Regions from separate parts of the Paenalkalicoccus suaedae genome, predicted to be linked through region 3. Evidence: riboswitches for the same ligand, from Rfam matches in the RefSeq annotation. Region 3 holds a riboswitch; each other region holds the start of a gene.
What was found. A riboswitch is a leader RNA that binds a small molecule or an ion and turns the genes downstream of it on or off. The one in region 3 is predicted to bind S-adenosylmethionine.
Positions count from the first base shown of each region.

Region 1: another riboswitch for S-adenosylmethionine. It lies ahead of sfnG (dimethylsulfone monooxygenase SfnG); the one in region 3 lies ahead of metK (methionine adenosyltransferase).
Region 2: another riboswitch for S-adenosylmethionine. It lies ahead of FLK61_RS02285 (sugar ABC transporter substrate-binding protein); the one in region 3 lies ahead of metK (methionine adenosyltransferase).

Region 1 covers NZ_CP041372.2:3,811,932-3,817,200, reverse strand. Annotated here, with positions in the region: gene FLK61_RS19215 (hypothetical protein) at 1-2,246, shown strand, start outside; gene sfnG (dimethylsulfone monooxygenase SfnG) at 2,361-3,440, opposite strand; SAM riboswitch class I at 3,545-3,647, opposite strand; gene FLK61_RS19205 (RQC-minor-2 family DNA-binding protein) at 3,730-5,145, opposite strand.
Region 2 covers NZ_CP041372.2:365,471-370,739, forward strand. Annotated here, with positions in the region: gene FLK61_RS02280 (2,3-diketo-5-methylthiopentyl-1-phosphate enolase) at 1-1,165, opposite strand, end outside; SAM riboswitch class I at 1,259-1,375, opposite strand; SAM riboswitch class I at 2,014-2,151, shown strand; gene FLK61_RS02285 (sugar ABC transporter substrate-binding protein) at 2,244-3,362, shown strand; gene FLK61_RS02290 (sugar ABC transporter ATP-binding protein) at 3,387-4,868, shown strand; gene FLK61_RS02295 (ABC transporter permease) at 4,870-5,269, shown strand, end outside.
Region 3 covers NZ_CP041372.2:2,707,073-2,712,341, reverse strand. Annotated here, with positions in the region: gene FLK61_RS14545 (ABC transporter ATP-binding protein) at 1-544, opposite strand, end outside; gene FLK61_RS14540 (ABC transporter substrate-binding protein) at 541-1,491, opposite strand; SAM riboswitch class I at 1,631-1,746, shown strand; gene metK (methionine adenosyltransferase) at 1,908-3,116, shown strand; gene FLK61_RS14530 (gamma carbonic anhydrase) at 3,891-4,400, opposite strand; gene FLK61_RS14525 (alpha/beta hydrolase) at 4,524-5,269, shown strand, end outside.

The DNA of each region.
Region 1 (5,269 bases), 1.1 Mb from region 3:
AGAGAGTAAGAGGGCTACCGACGATGTATCGGTTAGGATCAGCATTCTCTGATAATGCTTTTTATTGGAATGTGTATGTCCCAACCATGCGTTCGATATTAGCTCAGCAAGATCAAGACATGATCGCTTCTTCAGACGAACAAGCAGATGAGAATCGTTTTGCAAATGCAGAGGGAATATCTCATATCTCCCGCGTGAACGATCAGACCTTTGAAGTGTTAAAGGACGATCAGTGGGAAGAGATGACAATTAAAGGTGTTAACATCGGGAAAGCGAAGCCTGGTACATTCCCAGGAGAAGCAGGAATCTCTGAGGAAGAGTATTACCAATGGTTTGAGATGATCGGCGAGATGGAAGCAAACAGCATTCGGGTCTACACGCTTCATCCACCTGGTTTTTATCGCGCATTAAAGCAATATAACGATGAGCATGAAGACAACATCTATGTTTTCCACGGAATATGGGTAAATGAAGAGATTTTAGAAGAAGATCTAGACGCGTTCCACGAAGAAAACACGGAGGAATTCCAGCAGGAGATGGAGGATATCGTGAATGTTATTCATGGAAATGCTATCATTCCACCACGCGTGGGACATGCATCTGGTACGTATCAAGCGGATATATCGGAATACGTAGCAGGCTGGATTATTGGAATTGAGTGGTATCCATTTATGGTGGATAACACGAATCAGGAACACGCAGGTATGGGAGATTACGACGGTAACTTTGTCTATACGGAGAATGCCGAGCCGTTTGAATATTGGCTTGCTGAGCAAATGGACTTTATTGCATCCTTCGAACATGATAACTATGGATGGGTTCGCCCACTAAGCTTTACAAACTGGGTGACGACGGATATTTTAGATCATCCATCGGAGCCGAATGAACAAGAAGATATGGCGAGTGTGGACCCTAACGTGATTCATGTAAAAGGTGACTATGAGCTGACTAATCAGTTTGCCTCGTATCACGTTTATCCGTACTATCCGGACTTCTTTAACTTCGAAGAGGAGTATTTGGAGTTTATTGATCACCGTGGAGAACCAAATAGCTATGCTGGCTATCTGCGTGACCTACATGAAGTGCACGATATGCCAGTTTTAGTAGCCGAGTTTGGCATTCCGGCGTCTAGAGGACGTACGCACGAAAACCCTCAAGGGAAGCATCAAGGCTTTATTTCAGAAGAAGAGCAAGGAGAGTTAGTTGCCAACCTGTATGAAGATATCATTGCAGAAGGAATGCTTGGTGGAATGGTATTCTCTTGGCAGGATGAATGGTTTAAACGTACGTGGAACACGATGGACTATGATAATCCAGACAGACGCCCGTTTTGGTCGAATACACAAACGAATGAGCAACGCTTTGGTCTTTTAGCCTTTGATCGAGATAAGGTCATTGTAAATGGTGAGGACGAGGAGTGGCCTGAAGCAACGCAAATCGCTACTGGTGATAACACGTTAAACTCGCTTGAACTAGATTATGACGAAACCTTCCTATATGCACGTATTAATAGAGATGAACTTGCTGACGGTGACGCGTATCTTTTATTCGATACAGTCCCAGATCAGGGGAATACGACATCAACTGACTTCCCAAATCTCGACTTTGATCGAGGCGTGGAATTTATTGCTCAAATTAGTCAGGATGAGCAGGAATCGCGCATCTGGGTGGATCAATATTATGATTATCTAGCTTTCCTATACGAAGATCAATTGGATTTGATCGAAATTTATGGGGAGACTCCGGATAGTAACTCTGGAAACTTTGAGACGATTGATTATGTACTAAATCGAGAGCTCTTAATTCCAAGTACACAGGAGTTAATACCGTTCGATACGTATGAAACGGGTAAGCTCCGACGCGGTAATGCCGATCCTGAATCAGAAGACTATGATTCGCTCGCTGACTATCAAATTAGTGAAGACAATGGGATCATCGAAATTCGAATTCCTTGGCTCTTACTACACTTTACCGACCCGAGTCAGCGCGAGGTGCTAGGTGACTTCTTCGGTGAAGGAGAGCAGGTGATGCGTGATGTTGACGAGATTCACGTAGCTGTCATGCAGGCGGATGCGAATGGCGAGATTGTCGATACGCTGCCACAAGCTAGCGGCAATACGATTTCCTTCGAGCCTTACACGTGGGAAACATGGGACTTGCCTCAGTACGAACCGAGATTAAAGAAATCCTACGACATCATTCGCGAAGCGTTTTCTCAAGAGAACGATGAATTAATAGGTAATTAGAAAGTAAATAGAAGAGAGCGGGATGCCATTATGTTGGCATCCCGCTCTCTTTATTTTATCCACTTTGTCTATCGGGGGAGATGGGACAAAGAAGAAGATACCCTACTATGCTTCTTACACGCGCGCTAACACTTGCTCTTTTTGTTTGACGAGCGGGATTACCTCCTCGCCAAAGCGTTGCAGGTCCGTTTCATAGTGGAAGTGCCCTGTGAGTACTAAATCAACGCCAATTGCTTTTAACTCTAGGATACGCTCCGATACTTCCTCGGCAGTACCAATAAGTCCAGTTTTAAAGCCATCATTATACTGGACTAGGTCTTCATAGGACGAGTTTGCCCACATTCCTTGACCGTCAGAAGCAGATTGACCAGCGTGCTTAACAGCTTCTCGGAAGCCTTTCACAGCCTCGTCATCCGCGTTTGCGACGATATCGCGCAGAAGCCCAACCGCCTCCTCTTTTGTATCTCTCACGATGGCAAAGCCATTTACGGCAAACTTTATTTTATCCTCACGTCCATACTTTTTCGCTCTTGCACGTACGTCCTCGATCTGTTCTTTAAAGCCTTCAAGTGTATTTCCATTCATAAAGTACCAGTCGGAATGCTCGGCCGCCATTTCGCGAGCTGCACTTGAATTACCACCTTGGAATACAGGAGGCTGACCATTTACTGGTTTTGGCTTTAACGGAGCCTGATTGATTCGATAGAAGTCACCTTGGAACGTTGCTTCTTCCTTTGTCCAGAGCTCACGTAATACTTGAATAAATTCAGAAGAGCGACGGTAGCGTTCATCATGATCAAGCCAGTGCTCCCCGTAACCGATAAACTCCTGTTTAAACCATCCACTAACAACGTTTAATGCGGCACGCCCATTGCTAATATTATCAAGTGTTGCGACCATCTTCGCGTATACACCAGGATGCCAAAGACCCGGATGGACAGCTGCAATAAGGTTAATCTTACTTGTTACGCTTGCTAAAGCAGAGGCAAGGGTGATGGCTTCTAACTGATTCTCCGCTCCATAGCTTGCAAACCAACGCGTTTGGAACAGTGCATAATCATAATTAACCTCTTCAGCTAGCTGTATGTAGCGCTTATTTGACTCAACATCCCACCCTGTTTGCTGAGGGAGCTTTGACACGACTAATCCACCACTAACATTAGGAACCCAATACGCAAATTGTACATTCGACATTTCTATTCCTCCTTGTTTATGCATCCTCTTATCACGATAAAAAGCCCTCTTTAAGGTGAAGAAAAGAGGGCTTGAAGTCACATCAACATGTGGCTATCCGTCTAATCTCATCTTCGGATCTATTATAGATCCTCTGAACTTGGCACCGTGCAATAGCCGGTTGCCGAGGCTTCGTAGGGTCAGTCCCTCCACCTCTCGTGATAAGAAAATGATTAAGTTAGGCTTTATTCTAGCAGGTCTACTAAAAAGGTCAAGAAGTTTTTAGAATTATTTGAACGAACAGATAATTTTACATGATTGATTGAACAAGCTTCGTTATATATTTTTCAGGCCAGTCATGAAGTCGTCCAAATAAGGCTGACTGATGAAGTCCTAACGTTCGAATTTTGTTTGACGGGTTTCCTTTTAACGCTTGTACGAGCTGATAAGACGAAATCTCCATAGGCTCCATGCTAACAAGCTGTTGAATCGATTCTACTTCCACTCGCGTAATAGAGAAGCCTTTTCGGCTAAATAAAATATCATCCGGCTTTGGTCTGTTCGCTTCGACGCTTTTGCGTAGAGTATCCTCGACTTGCTCTAGCTCCTCTAAAAGCGTGCGCTCGTCCAGTGTCAGCCAGGTCGACACCTTTTTAAGCACCGCTACATCTGGTAAATAGACGTGTTGCAGGCTCACAAGCGTAGGTTCAATTTCCTCATTGGGCAATCGAATGCTATCAATCGCTTGGTATGCAACAACTGCCGGATGATCGCTGTTTGTGTTTGCCTCCTGCTGGAGTGTTAAGATCGTGACCAGCTTCTCTTCGTATGGCTTAAGGAAATCGTGTAATTCTCTGAGCTCCCGAAGTGCGGTTATCACTTTGGGACTTTGTTCCGCGATCGTATTGAACTGACGTTCAATGGTGGCAATACGTTTGATTGCCTGTGGCATATCAACTTCAAAAGGCAGATAGACCCGATTTTCGTCCAAATCATACGTAATCCCATAGTCACACTCGTAGCATGTGCAGACTAGAGTCTCGTTGTCAGTTGCGAGCTCCTTGTCATGCTCGCACATCGTGTACCGCCACTCGGGTGTGATATGTCGATACGGGCGCATCACGACGCCAACGCGGTGGCGCCAGTACGAGATGTCCTCTGGATAATTAAGAACACCAAGTAAAGAAGATTTATTTAACGCTTCAACAGCGTGTACAATTGGTCGTTTTGCTTGAGCAAGCTGGATAAACGGATGCTGATCAAATGCTTCACGCATTTGTTCAAGCCATGTCTCGCGAGACTGCTTGCTGAGCTTTGCGCAAAAGATAAAGTCTTTTACGACGCTTTTTACGTGTGATGCAAGCTGGATAGCCGATAGTTTGGCATATTCCTTTGGATAAAACGAGTCCTGCACAATAGGGATCGGCGCAGACATTTCCTCCCATAAAAATTGCTCTGGGCGGACAAGAGTTGGGAACGCCTCATCGTTACCGAGTACTGGCACAGGAAGTCTTAGTTCATCCGTTTTAAGAAAAGACGTCAAGAGCTCGATTTCATCAGCTGTTAATTCATTAAATGCTTGAGTGGCAGCATGCTGTAAACGAGTCACATTTGCTTGATCCTCCTTCGATCCAATTGATCGAAAGCCATGTCGCTTCGCTCCTACTGGCACAAAAACAAGTGATGGGTAAGCTTCAATAATGTAGCCAAGCTGATACGTAGTCATGTACAACAGCTCCTTCAACGGGTGATACCTTTATTATACTTCTGATAGGGGGGATTAGACAAAGAAGACGACGAGGAGAAGCTTCTGCCTTGGGTTTCATCAGAGCAGATTGCAAAGCTTAAAC
Region 2 (5,269 bases), 1.6 Mb from region 3:
TGGCAGCTGCGAGCTCTGCCTTTTGAAGGGCTGCATCCTCAAGTGATGTATCATCTAACACCGCGTCGACCGCTTGGCGGAAGGCTGTTGCACCTGCGGCTGATCCGTCTGGGTGTCCGTGAATCCCACCGCCTGCGTTAATAACGGAAATTTCACCGAAGTCTCGGACTAGGTGAGGTACAAGTCCAGGATGGATGCCGGCTGACGGTACTGGATATGCGGCACGGTGGACGGTCGGTTCTGTTAGTGCGAGCGCGATCGCATCTGTTTCCTCCTTAGGCAGTGCGACGCTCCCATACGGTGATGGGAATAAGACGAGATCGGCGCCTGCGATGCGCAGGAGCTTGCCTAGTAGGACGCTGTTGGCGATGCCGTAGTCCGGCGACGCCGTGAGCGCTCCGGATACGGCTGGGTGCGCCATGATCGGAACGTTGATCTCAGGATCCTCGGCGAGTGCCTGAAGCGTATCCAGTCCATAAGCGAATACGTTAAACAGGAGGGCGGATGCGCCAAGCTTCACTGCCTTACGCGCTTTGTCTCGTAGCTCAAAGGTGCGTCCGCTCAGGTTAACGGCGTAAAGGACGCGTCGTCCCGTTTCTTGTTCGACTTTATCTAAGATGTGCTTCCCGCGTTTTACTCGTTCTTCGAAAGGCGTGAGGGGGTTATCAAATAGAATTTCATCGTCTTTTACTAAGTCCACGCCACCACGAGCCTGGGCGTCTAGTTGCGTTTCGAATTCATCAAGTCCTTTGCCGATCATGCCTTTAAAAATACTCATGACGAGCGGGCGATCGTGCACGCCGATCAGCTCGCGTATGCCATCAACGCCAAACTGTGGGCCTGGGAACTGCTTTGCTAGTGCGTCGTCAAAGGCAATGTCAACAAGCTTGATTTCTCCGTCTAGCGATAGTTTCCCAAAAATCGTTGTTAAAATCGCTGGGATGTCAGGCGTGAAATTGACCGCCGGATAGCGAATCGTGATGGTCGCTTTTGGCGTGCCGTCGTTTGTCGCGATCACCTCGCCCTTGTGTTTTTTGAGCTGCGCCTGCTCGAGCGCCGGCAAATCCGTCCACGATCCAACTGTGAGCCCGAGCGCGATGCCCTCCGCTTTTTTATGTAAGTCAAGCCCGCCTGGTACGAGATACGTTGCTGTCACAAAGCTCATGTCACATGCCCCACTTTCTTTTTGAGAAAATAAAAAACGTCCACTTCGCAAATGGAAGAGGACGTGTCGGTTTGTACTGACAGGTATCATGTCCTCTTATCTGCCACGCATCCTGCGCGAGAGAATTAGCACCTTGAATCAGTCAACGTCTGACCGAAACAGGTTGCCGGGTATCATAGGGATCGTCCCTCCACCTGCTCTACATAAGAGTTTGAAATTATTATGCAATTTTGAATCGTTGAAACAGATTATGACAGGGAAAGGAGGAGCTGTCAAATAGTTTTTTCAGATTGGGGAGGAGAGGGGACGTAGAGCCACGTTTAGTGGTTTCAGCTTTAGGTAGGCAGCTGCGTGTTTGGTAAGTCCGTATTTTTGGCATTCTGTGTTTGGTATCTTCGTTTTTGTGTTTGGTAACTCGCCGTTTTTGCGATTCCGTGTTTGGTAACTCCTATTTTGTGTTTGGTTTCTAAAATGATGTCTTCACTTCATAGACATTCCACCACTCAAGGACCTTACATTGCCCAACTGCCACTTTACGAAGACCCCACGAGGCGGGAGCACAGGGCAACTGGCGGTTTTGCACGCACTTATGGTAAGTGTGTTCATCTTCTCAGTGAATTTTGGCAAAGTGTGTTTATGTTCTCCAATAATGTGTTCAGCTTCTCCTCAAAATCAGCAATGTGCGTTCACGTTCTCCTAAAATGCGTCCAACTTCACTTCTACAATATGGAAAGTCATCCCCAACCAATTGACAAACTCTCCTTCAAATTTTCTTGCATTCAAGGTATTGACAAATGATCTACTCAGGATTTATGATTACTCCCAACGCAACACACAAAAAAATATTGCTCTTATCGAGAGTTGGCTGAGGGATTTGGCCCTATGACGCCCGGCAACCGGCCTTCCGCACATTTGCGGAAACCTCCTAGAAGGTGTGAGGTACGGTGCTACATCCAACAGGCTTATTTAAGTCTGAGAGATAAGAGACGGACCATGCATGCTTCCGCCTCTTTCTTATACAAGAAGGAGGCTTTTTTACGTGGACGTTCTCGGGGGAGCAGATGGAGGAGAAGAAAATATGTCAGCGAAAAACAAATGGTTACTAACGTCAGGATTAGCACTAGCCGCTCTACTAGCAGGGTGTGGGGAAAATGAACCAGCAACAGACGCTCAGGAAGGCGCAACGTCAAACGAGGCTTCGCTCGAAGGAGTGCCAGACCGATTCGCATCAGACGAAGACGTCACTGTCCGCGTGATTCGAAAGATTGGTGGGGATGATCACACCGCACAGTTTTTAGCGGGTGTACAGGAAGAAGGAGAGTCGCTTGGCTTTGATGTCGACGTATTTACCGCAAACGGGGATACAGCACGATTTCACGATGCAATCGATCAGGCAATTACAAGTCAGGTCGACGGCTTAATTCTTTCTCACGGAGACGATGCAGCAACGGTGGAGGCGGTTGAGCGAGCGCGAGAAGCAGGCATTGAGGTCGTCACGTTTGACTCGATCCCGGATCTTGCTGAAATCGATGGCGTCACACTGACATCACAGGACGATGAGGCGTTGGCGCAGCTGGCACTCGATCAGCTTGTTGAGGACTTTGACGGGGAAGCAAGCATTGCCTACCTATGGGTCGACGGCTTCCCGCCGATGGTGCGACGTAACGCTGTTTATGAAACTATTTTAGAAGAAAACCCAGAACTTGTTGAGGTAAGTCGCTTCGGTGTTGCAGCAGAGGACACGAGCGTGCAAACGCAAAACGCTGTAGCAGCGCTACTTAACCAATATCCAGAGGGTGAACTAGATGCGATCTTTGCGACGTGGGATGCGTTTGCGATTGGAGCCGCTCGCGCGATTGAGGAAGCGGGACGCTCCGACGTGAAGATCTATGGAATCGATGTTTCGAACGCAGACTTAGAGCTGATCCAGCAGGAAAATAGCGCGTGGGAGTATACCGCTGCGGTTGATCCAAAGCTAGTTGGAGCCGTGAATCTACGCTTACTTGCGAAAAAGCTTGCAGGAGAAGAAACGCCTGAGACGTACGATTTAGAAGCAACGCTCATCTCTCGAGAAGACTTAGCTGCATCAGACGAGCCAGTTAACATGGTGACACTTGCCGATGTTGTGGACGGCTGGGGAGAAACAGATGCGTTTCATGAAGACTGGATGACGACATTAAAAGACTATCATAAGTAATAGGGTGATGACGTGGAACTGTTGATGAAGGACATATCGCTCTCGTTTCCTGGCGTAAAGGCGTTGCAGGAGGCGACGTTTAAGGCGAAGGCAGGCGAGATACATGCATTAATCGGTGCAAATGGGGCGGGGAAGTCGACGATGATGAACGTGCTTGCCGGGGTGCATCAAAAGGACTCTGGCACGATCACGATTGCTGGTGAAAAGGTGGACACGGGCTCTCCCAAAAAGGCGCAACGCCAAGGGATTCAGCTCGTGCACCAAGAGGTCGATACGGCCTTATTCCCGGCGCTCACCGTAGCGGAAAACGTCTTATCCGGACAGCTCATTGCGCAAAAGCGATTGACTGTAGGATGGGGCTCTCTACACAAAAAGGCAAAGGAAGTACTGAGCGAGTTAAACGTCGCTATCCCAACCAAAAAGCTTGTACAGGATTTAACGCTTGCGGAGAAGCAAATGGTGCTGTTAGCGCGAGCAATTGCAACAGACTGTCGTATTCTCATTCTCGACGAGCCGACGGCGCCACTAAGTAATACAGAGACAGAAGCGCTGTTTCGCGTCGTAAAGGATCTTAAACAACGTGGTATGCTCATCATCTTCATTTCTCACCGACTCAAGGAATTACTCGATCACTGTGATGCTATTACGGTGATGCGTGACGGCAAGGATGTGCTTGAGCGCACGACCGTTGGCCTAACGACGGATGTGATCGTGGAAGCGATGCTTGGCAAAAAGCTGGAGGCGCAGTTTGCGGGCGCCTCTGCAAAGCGCCGTATCGGGCAAGAGCTACTCCGTACGCAGGATCTATCCGACGGCGGGCTTATAAAAAACGTTAGCATCACGCTCTCAGGAGGAGAGATCGTGGGTCTAGCAGGACTCGTTGGCGCAGGGAAAACGGAGCTATGTAAGGTGCTATTTGGCGCCAGCCGAGCAACCTCTGGCACGCTAACGATTCAAGGCAAGAAAGCGACACTAAACAGCCCGTATGATGCCGTTAAAAGAGGGCTTGCGCTTGTTCCAGAGGAGCGACGCAAGGAGGGCATTTTTGTAGATGAGACGGTGGCCTGTAACATCACCGCAACCAGTCTCTCAAGCTTTACGAGGCTAGCAAGCTTTTTAGCGCCAGCTCGTGAAAACAAAAAAGCAGGGGAAATCGTGCAGCAGCTCGGCATAAAAACAGCGAATATTCACACAAAAGTACGTACGTTAAGTGGTGGTAACCAGCAGAAAATCGCGATCGGAAAGTGGATGGTCGACGATGCGGATGTGTATATCTTTGACGAACCGACGAAGGGTGTCGACGTTGGAGCGAAGCAAGACATTTATGAGCTCATCACAGGCCTTGCGGAGAGGGGCAAAGCCGTTCTGTTTGCCTCCTGCGAGCTCCCAGAAGTGATTGGAATCGCTGATCGCATTTACGTCATGTACGACGGCACGATCACAAGGGAAGTCACATCAACAACAACGGAAGAAGAGCTTTTACAGCTCGCAACAGGAGGAGCCTAACATGTCTACAAAGGAAGCATCGGCTAAAGCCGGAGCAACAACATTCGATTTTGTCTCGTTTTTATATCGCTACGGCACCATCATTCTTATCGTCCTACTAGTCGCTCTATTCGCTAGTTTAAATCCCGCCTTTCTACAGCCGGCAAATCTGCTGTCGATCCTACGCTCGATTTCGATTGTGACACTGATCGCGGTCGGGATTACGATCAGCCTATCCGTCGGTGGCTTTGACCTTTCTGTAGGTTCAGTCGCGTCACTTGCGAACGCCGTCGTCATCAGTATGTTCGTCTGGTATTCCCAACCAACGCTGATCGCACTCGCAGTAGGTTTTGCTGTTGCGCTATGTGTTGGACTGTTTAACGCGTGGATGATTGTAAAGATTAGAATCCCAGACCTATTAC
Region 3 (5,269 bases):
TTACAATACTGGCGACAGTTTGCTCTAACTGAAGCTTTGTTTGATGATCGATGGCAGAGAAGGGCTCATCTAGTAATAGAAGAGATGGATTCGATGTAAGCATTCGTATTAAAGCAACCCGTTGCTTCATGCCGCCAGATAAATTGTCTGGATAGACATCTTTTTTGTCACTTAAATACACGTCTTGTAACAAATTTTCTGCAAAAACCACATGCTTTTCATCCTGCATATGTTGCAAGGTTAATCCAAGCATTATATTTTCCCAAACAGTGAGCCATGGAAACAGGTAGTCTTGTTGGAGCATGTATCCGACTTCCTTGGAAGGACCGGTTATTGGTTTTCCGTAAAGTGAAATGGACCCCGCTGTAGCTTGGGTCATCCCTGCGATTAGAGATAGAAGCGTCGATTTTCCGCAACCGCTAGGCCCGATAAGGGACACAAACTCTTCTGCCTGAATAGTTGCTGTAATGTTTGCTAATGCTTTTGTTTCTGATGTAGGGGATAAGAACGATTTACTTACTTGCTGCAGTTCTAAGAGCGTCATTTTACATCAACTGGTTTCACTAACGTGTCAAAGTCGACACGTGCTGGTAACTCGTTAGCTTCCTCCATAATGTCTTGGAGATGGTGCCATTCTTCTTCCTTGAGTCCTGGTTCCGTTGCATACGAGCCTTGGTCACGATATCGCACAAAGACCTCTTCGATAGTAGCGAGTGGTGTGTCTTCGAAGAATGGTTGTAGCGACTGAGCAACGGTTGCGCTATCTTGTTCGTGGACAAAGGCTTGTGCTTTCGCTAATGCTCGGTTGAAACCCTCTAAGTTTAGGCTATCAAGCTTACTCTCTTTTGCCATATAAACGGTGTAAGGTAAGAAGCCAGACTCCGTTCCAAATGAAGCAACAATCTTACCAATACCATCCTGTTCAAATTGAGTTGCTTGAGGTTCGAATAATTGAACATAGTCCCCTGTTCCAGATGCAAACGCAGCTGCAATGTTTCCAAAGTCAATATTTGAGATGAGCTCCATGTCTGTATGGGGGTCAATTCCATGCTGTTTAAGCACATATTCTCCAACCATTTGAGGCATGCCACCTCTTCGTTGACCTAAAAGTGTCTGTCCTTTTAAGGCGTCGAAGGAGAAGGGCTCATCAAGGTCGCGTTGCATAAGAAATGTTCCATCTGTTTTAGTCACTTGTGCAAAGCTTATTACAGGATCACGAGCATCTTGAGCGTATACATAGATAGATGTTTCAGCACCAACCAAGGCAACGTCAGCACCATCTGAGAGTAGTGCTGTCATCGTTGTATCGCCTCCCCACGTGGTAGTGAGATCAATCTCTATCCCTTCCTCTTCAAAAAATCCTTCACTTATTGCGACGTATTGTGGTGCATAGAAAATTGAGCGCATGACTTCGGCAACTTGAATCGTGTCTTGCCCTTTTGAACATGCAGCAAGAGGTAGTAAAAGTAGCAGTAACCAGAGTTTTTTCACGAGTATCCCTCCATTTCTAATAATGTTTTATAGCGTATGTTCGTTGTTTAAGACTGGTGAAAAAGGGAAGCGATATCATAGGTAGATAAGAACTGTTGACAGGTCGTCGATTTTTGGGTATCATTCATCAAAGCGGATACTCTTATCCCGAGTTGGCGGAGGGACAGGCCCTAGGAAGCCCAGCAACCATCACTTCTTTTGACAAAGTGAAACGGTGCTAACCTGCAAGGCGCAATGCGTCTTGACCGATAAGAGGTGAAAGGCGAACGAGTAAACCCCTTTTCCTCAAGCGGAAAAGGGGTTTTTATGTTTATAAAAATTCTTTTATACTCGGATAATCACGCATTTCAGGGAACAGAGTACCGTAAAACAATGCCTTATTAACACGATAAGGTTATCCCTAGGAGGTTACAAGTATGGCAAAAACGCGTTTATTCACATCAGAATCAGTAACAGAGGGTCATCCGGATAAGATTTGTGATCAGATCTCGGATTCCATTTTAGATGAAATCTTAAAGCAAGATCCAAATGCTCGCGTAGCATGCGAAACATCTGTTAATACAGGACTTGTTTTAGTAGCAGGGGAAATTAGTACTTCTGCCTATGTAGATATTCAAAAGACAGTTCGTAAAACCATTAAGGATATTGGCTATATTCGTGCGAAGTACGGATTCGACTATGAAACAAGTGCTGTACTCGTTTCAATCGATGAGCAGTCTGCTGACATTGCACAAGGTGTTGATAAGGCTCTTGAAGCTCGTGAAGGTCAGATGACTGATGACGAAATCGAAGCAATCGGTGCTGGTGACCAAGGTCTTATGTTTGGTTATGCAGATAACCAGACAGAAGAGCTAATGCCTTTACCAATCTCTTTATCTCATAAGCTTGCTCGCCGTTTAGCGGAAGTGCGCAAGCAAGAAGTAGTTGATTACCTTCGCCCAGACGGAAAGGTACAGGTAACAGTCGAATACGGTGAAGATCATCAGCCACAGCGAATTGATGCTATCGTTATTTCTACACAGCACGCGGAAGAGACAACGCTTGAAACAATCAAAGCAGACATGAAGAAGCACGTTATTGAACCAATCGTTCCAGCGGAGCTACTTGACGAAAATACAAAGTATTTCATCAACCCTACAGGACGTTTTGTAATCGGTGGTCCTCAAGGAGATGCTGGTCTTACAGGACGTAAAATCATCGTAGATACGTATGGTGGATATGCTCGTCACGGTGGTGGAGCATTCTCTGGTAAGGATGCGACAAAGGTAGACCGTTCTGGAGCATACGCTGCGCGCTATGTAGCGAAAAACATCGTTGCAGCTGGTCTTGCTGACCGTTGTGAGGTACAAGTAGCTTATGCTATTGGTGTAGCACAGCCTGTATCTATTGCTGTAGACACGTTTGGTACTGGTAAAGTATCAGAAGATGTACTTGTTCAGGTTGTTCGCAATAACTTCGACTTACGTCCAGCAGGAATTATTAAAATGCTAGACCTACGTCGTCCAATTTATAAGCAAACAGCTGCTTACGGTCACTTTGGTCGTACGGATATCGATCTTCCTTGGGAGCAAACAGATAAAGCAACTACTCTTAAAGAAGAAGCGCTTGAGCTTGCAAGCAAATAATAGAAAAAATAGGAGAGGCTAAGACGCTTATTGTAGCGTTTTGGCTTCTTTTTTTGTAGTGCGAGTTCAAGAGCAAGTTCAAGAACAAGTTCAAGAGCAAGTTCAAGTGCGGGCACCTTCGGCGCCGCTGCGCGTCGGGCGCTACATACCTGTGTGGCTAACTCAACTATTTCGATCGGCCAAACCAATGGCCGATCGAAAGGATTTTCGTTGCGCGATAGGGCTACACGGGTATTACGCACCCGCCGCTTCGGGGCTTCTGCGGTTACGGAGAATATGGAGCTTAGCGACCTTCTATTTTGAGAAATCGATTTGCTATAGAAGTAGTACGTAAACTACGAGAAGTAAGGTGGAAGTTGCTAGAAGGAATGCGGAACGCTCTGGGAACAGCACGAAATTTGGTTCAAGTAAGGTGTAAAAAGAAATAATGCATAACTTATGAGAAGTAAGACGGAAGTTGCCAAAGATCACGCGGAACGAGCTTGGAACTTGAAGTCCATAAATTCGGAATGGGGAACATAAAATTGAAATGCGGAACATAAAGTCAGAAGAAGGAACATAAATGAGAAGAAAGCTTACACAAAGTCCATAACTTTGAAATGCGGCACATAAAAATAAAGTAGGGAACATAAAGTCAAAATGCGGCACATAAATCCAGAATACGGAACATAAAACCAAAATAAGAAATATAAAATCAAAAAATAAGCGAATCAAACAAAAAAAGAGCCGCTCTTTCCTAGTTGGCTCTTCATTCACATTTAAATTTACTATTCATTATTTAAGAGACTTATAGTATTGGCCTTTATCCACATAGCTTTTGCGGATTCGGTCCATGTCAGCGAGGTCTTCTTCCGTAAGCTTACGTACAACTTTAGCTGGGCGACCAAGTGCTAACACATTTGGTGGAATGACTTTGCCAGGTGGTACGAGGCTTCCGGCTCCGATAAAAGCTCCTTCTCCGATAGTTGCTCCGTCTAAAATGATCGATCCCATTCCAATCAACGCATTCTTTTCAATCGTACAGCTATGTAACAGGCATTGGTGTCCAACTGTGACGCCTTTTTTAATGTGCAAAGGTACATTTGGACTTTGGTGCAGCGTGCTATTATCTTGGATATTTGCCTCTTCTTCAATAATCGTTGTGGCGACATCGCCTCGAATGACAGTGTTAAACCAGACGCTTGCTCGCGCATGGATCGTGACGTCACCGGTTATGACGACATTGTCCGCTACGTAGGCCGTTTCATCGATGTACGGATGTTTTCCCTTATATTCATACGATATCATGCTATCAACTCCTTCTTACTCAAAAGTCTACATGGTTTGTTTGGAAAAAACTAGTTCGAGATTCTTGACTATTTGTTTTTGGAAGGGGAAGATAAAAGAAATAGCAGGAGGTGGTTTGTCGTGTTTAGATTTGAAACTACAGATAAAAAACCAAAAGGAGTATTTGTCGTGGTGCACGGAGCAGGCGAATACCATGCAAGATATCGTTTTGTCGTCGAAAAATTAAATGAGTTTGGCTATCACGTTATTATGGGAGACTTACCAGGTCAAGGAACAACACAAGGACCGCGTGGTCATATAACTAGCTTTCAGCAATACATAGATACCATTAGACTATGGTTATCGGAAGCGAGACAATTTAAGCTTCCTGTTGTACTTCTAGGTCATAGCATGGGAGGACTTGCAAGCACACGCACGCTCATGCAACTCTCTGAGAAGGAATTACCAGATGCAGTCGTCTTATCATCACCATGTTTTGGACTCTATAACAAAACGCCGCTTAATAAACGAGCGCTTGTGAAAATTCTAAATAAGGTAGCTCCAGGCACACTTTTCCCAACAAATCTAGAAGCAGGATCGGGTACTCGAGACAAATGGATGAACGATCGAGACGCGAGCGACGAGCTTATGATTAAAAAGGTTAGTGTGCGTTGGTATCGCGAATTGACATCCTCTATCAACTATGTCCATGAAAATACGGAATTGTTCCCAGAAGTGCCGCTATATATCATGCAGGGTGGGACAGATAAGATTGTGGATAAGTATAGCGTGAAGGATTGGTTTAATCAGGTGGATGTGTTAGACAAGCACTATAAAGAGTGGCCGAATTTATATCATGAGGTCTTAAATGAGCCAGAGAGACATTT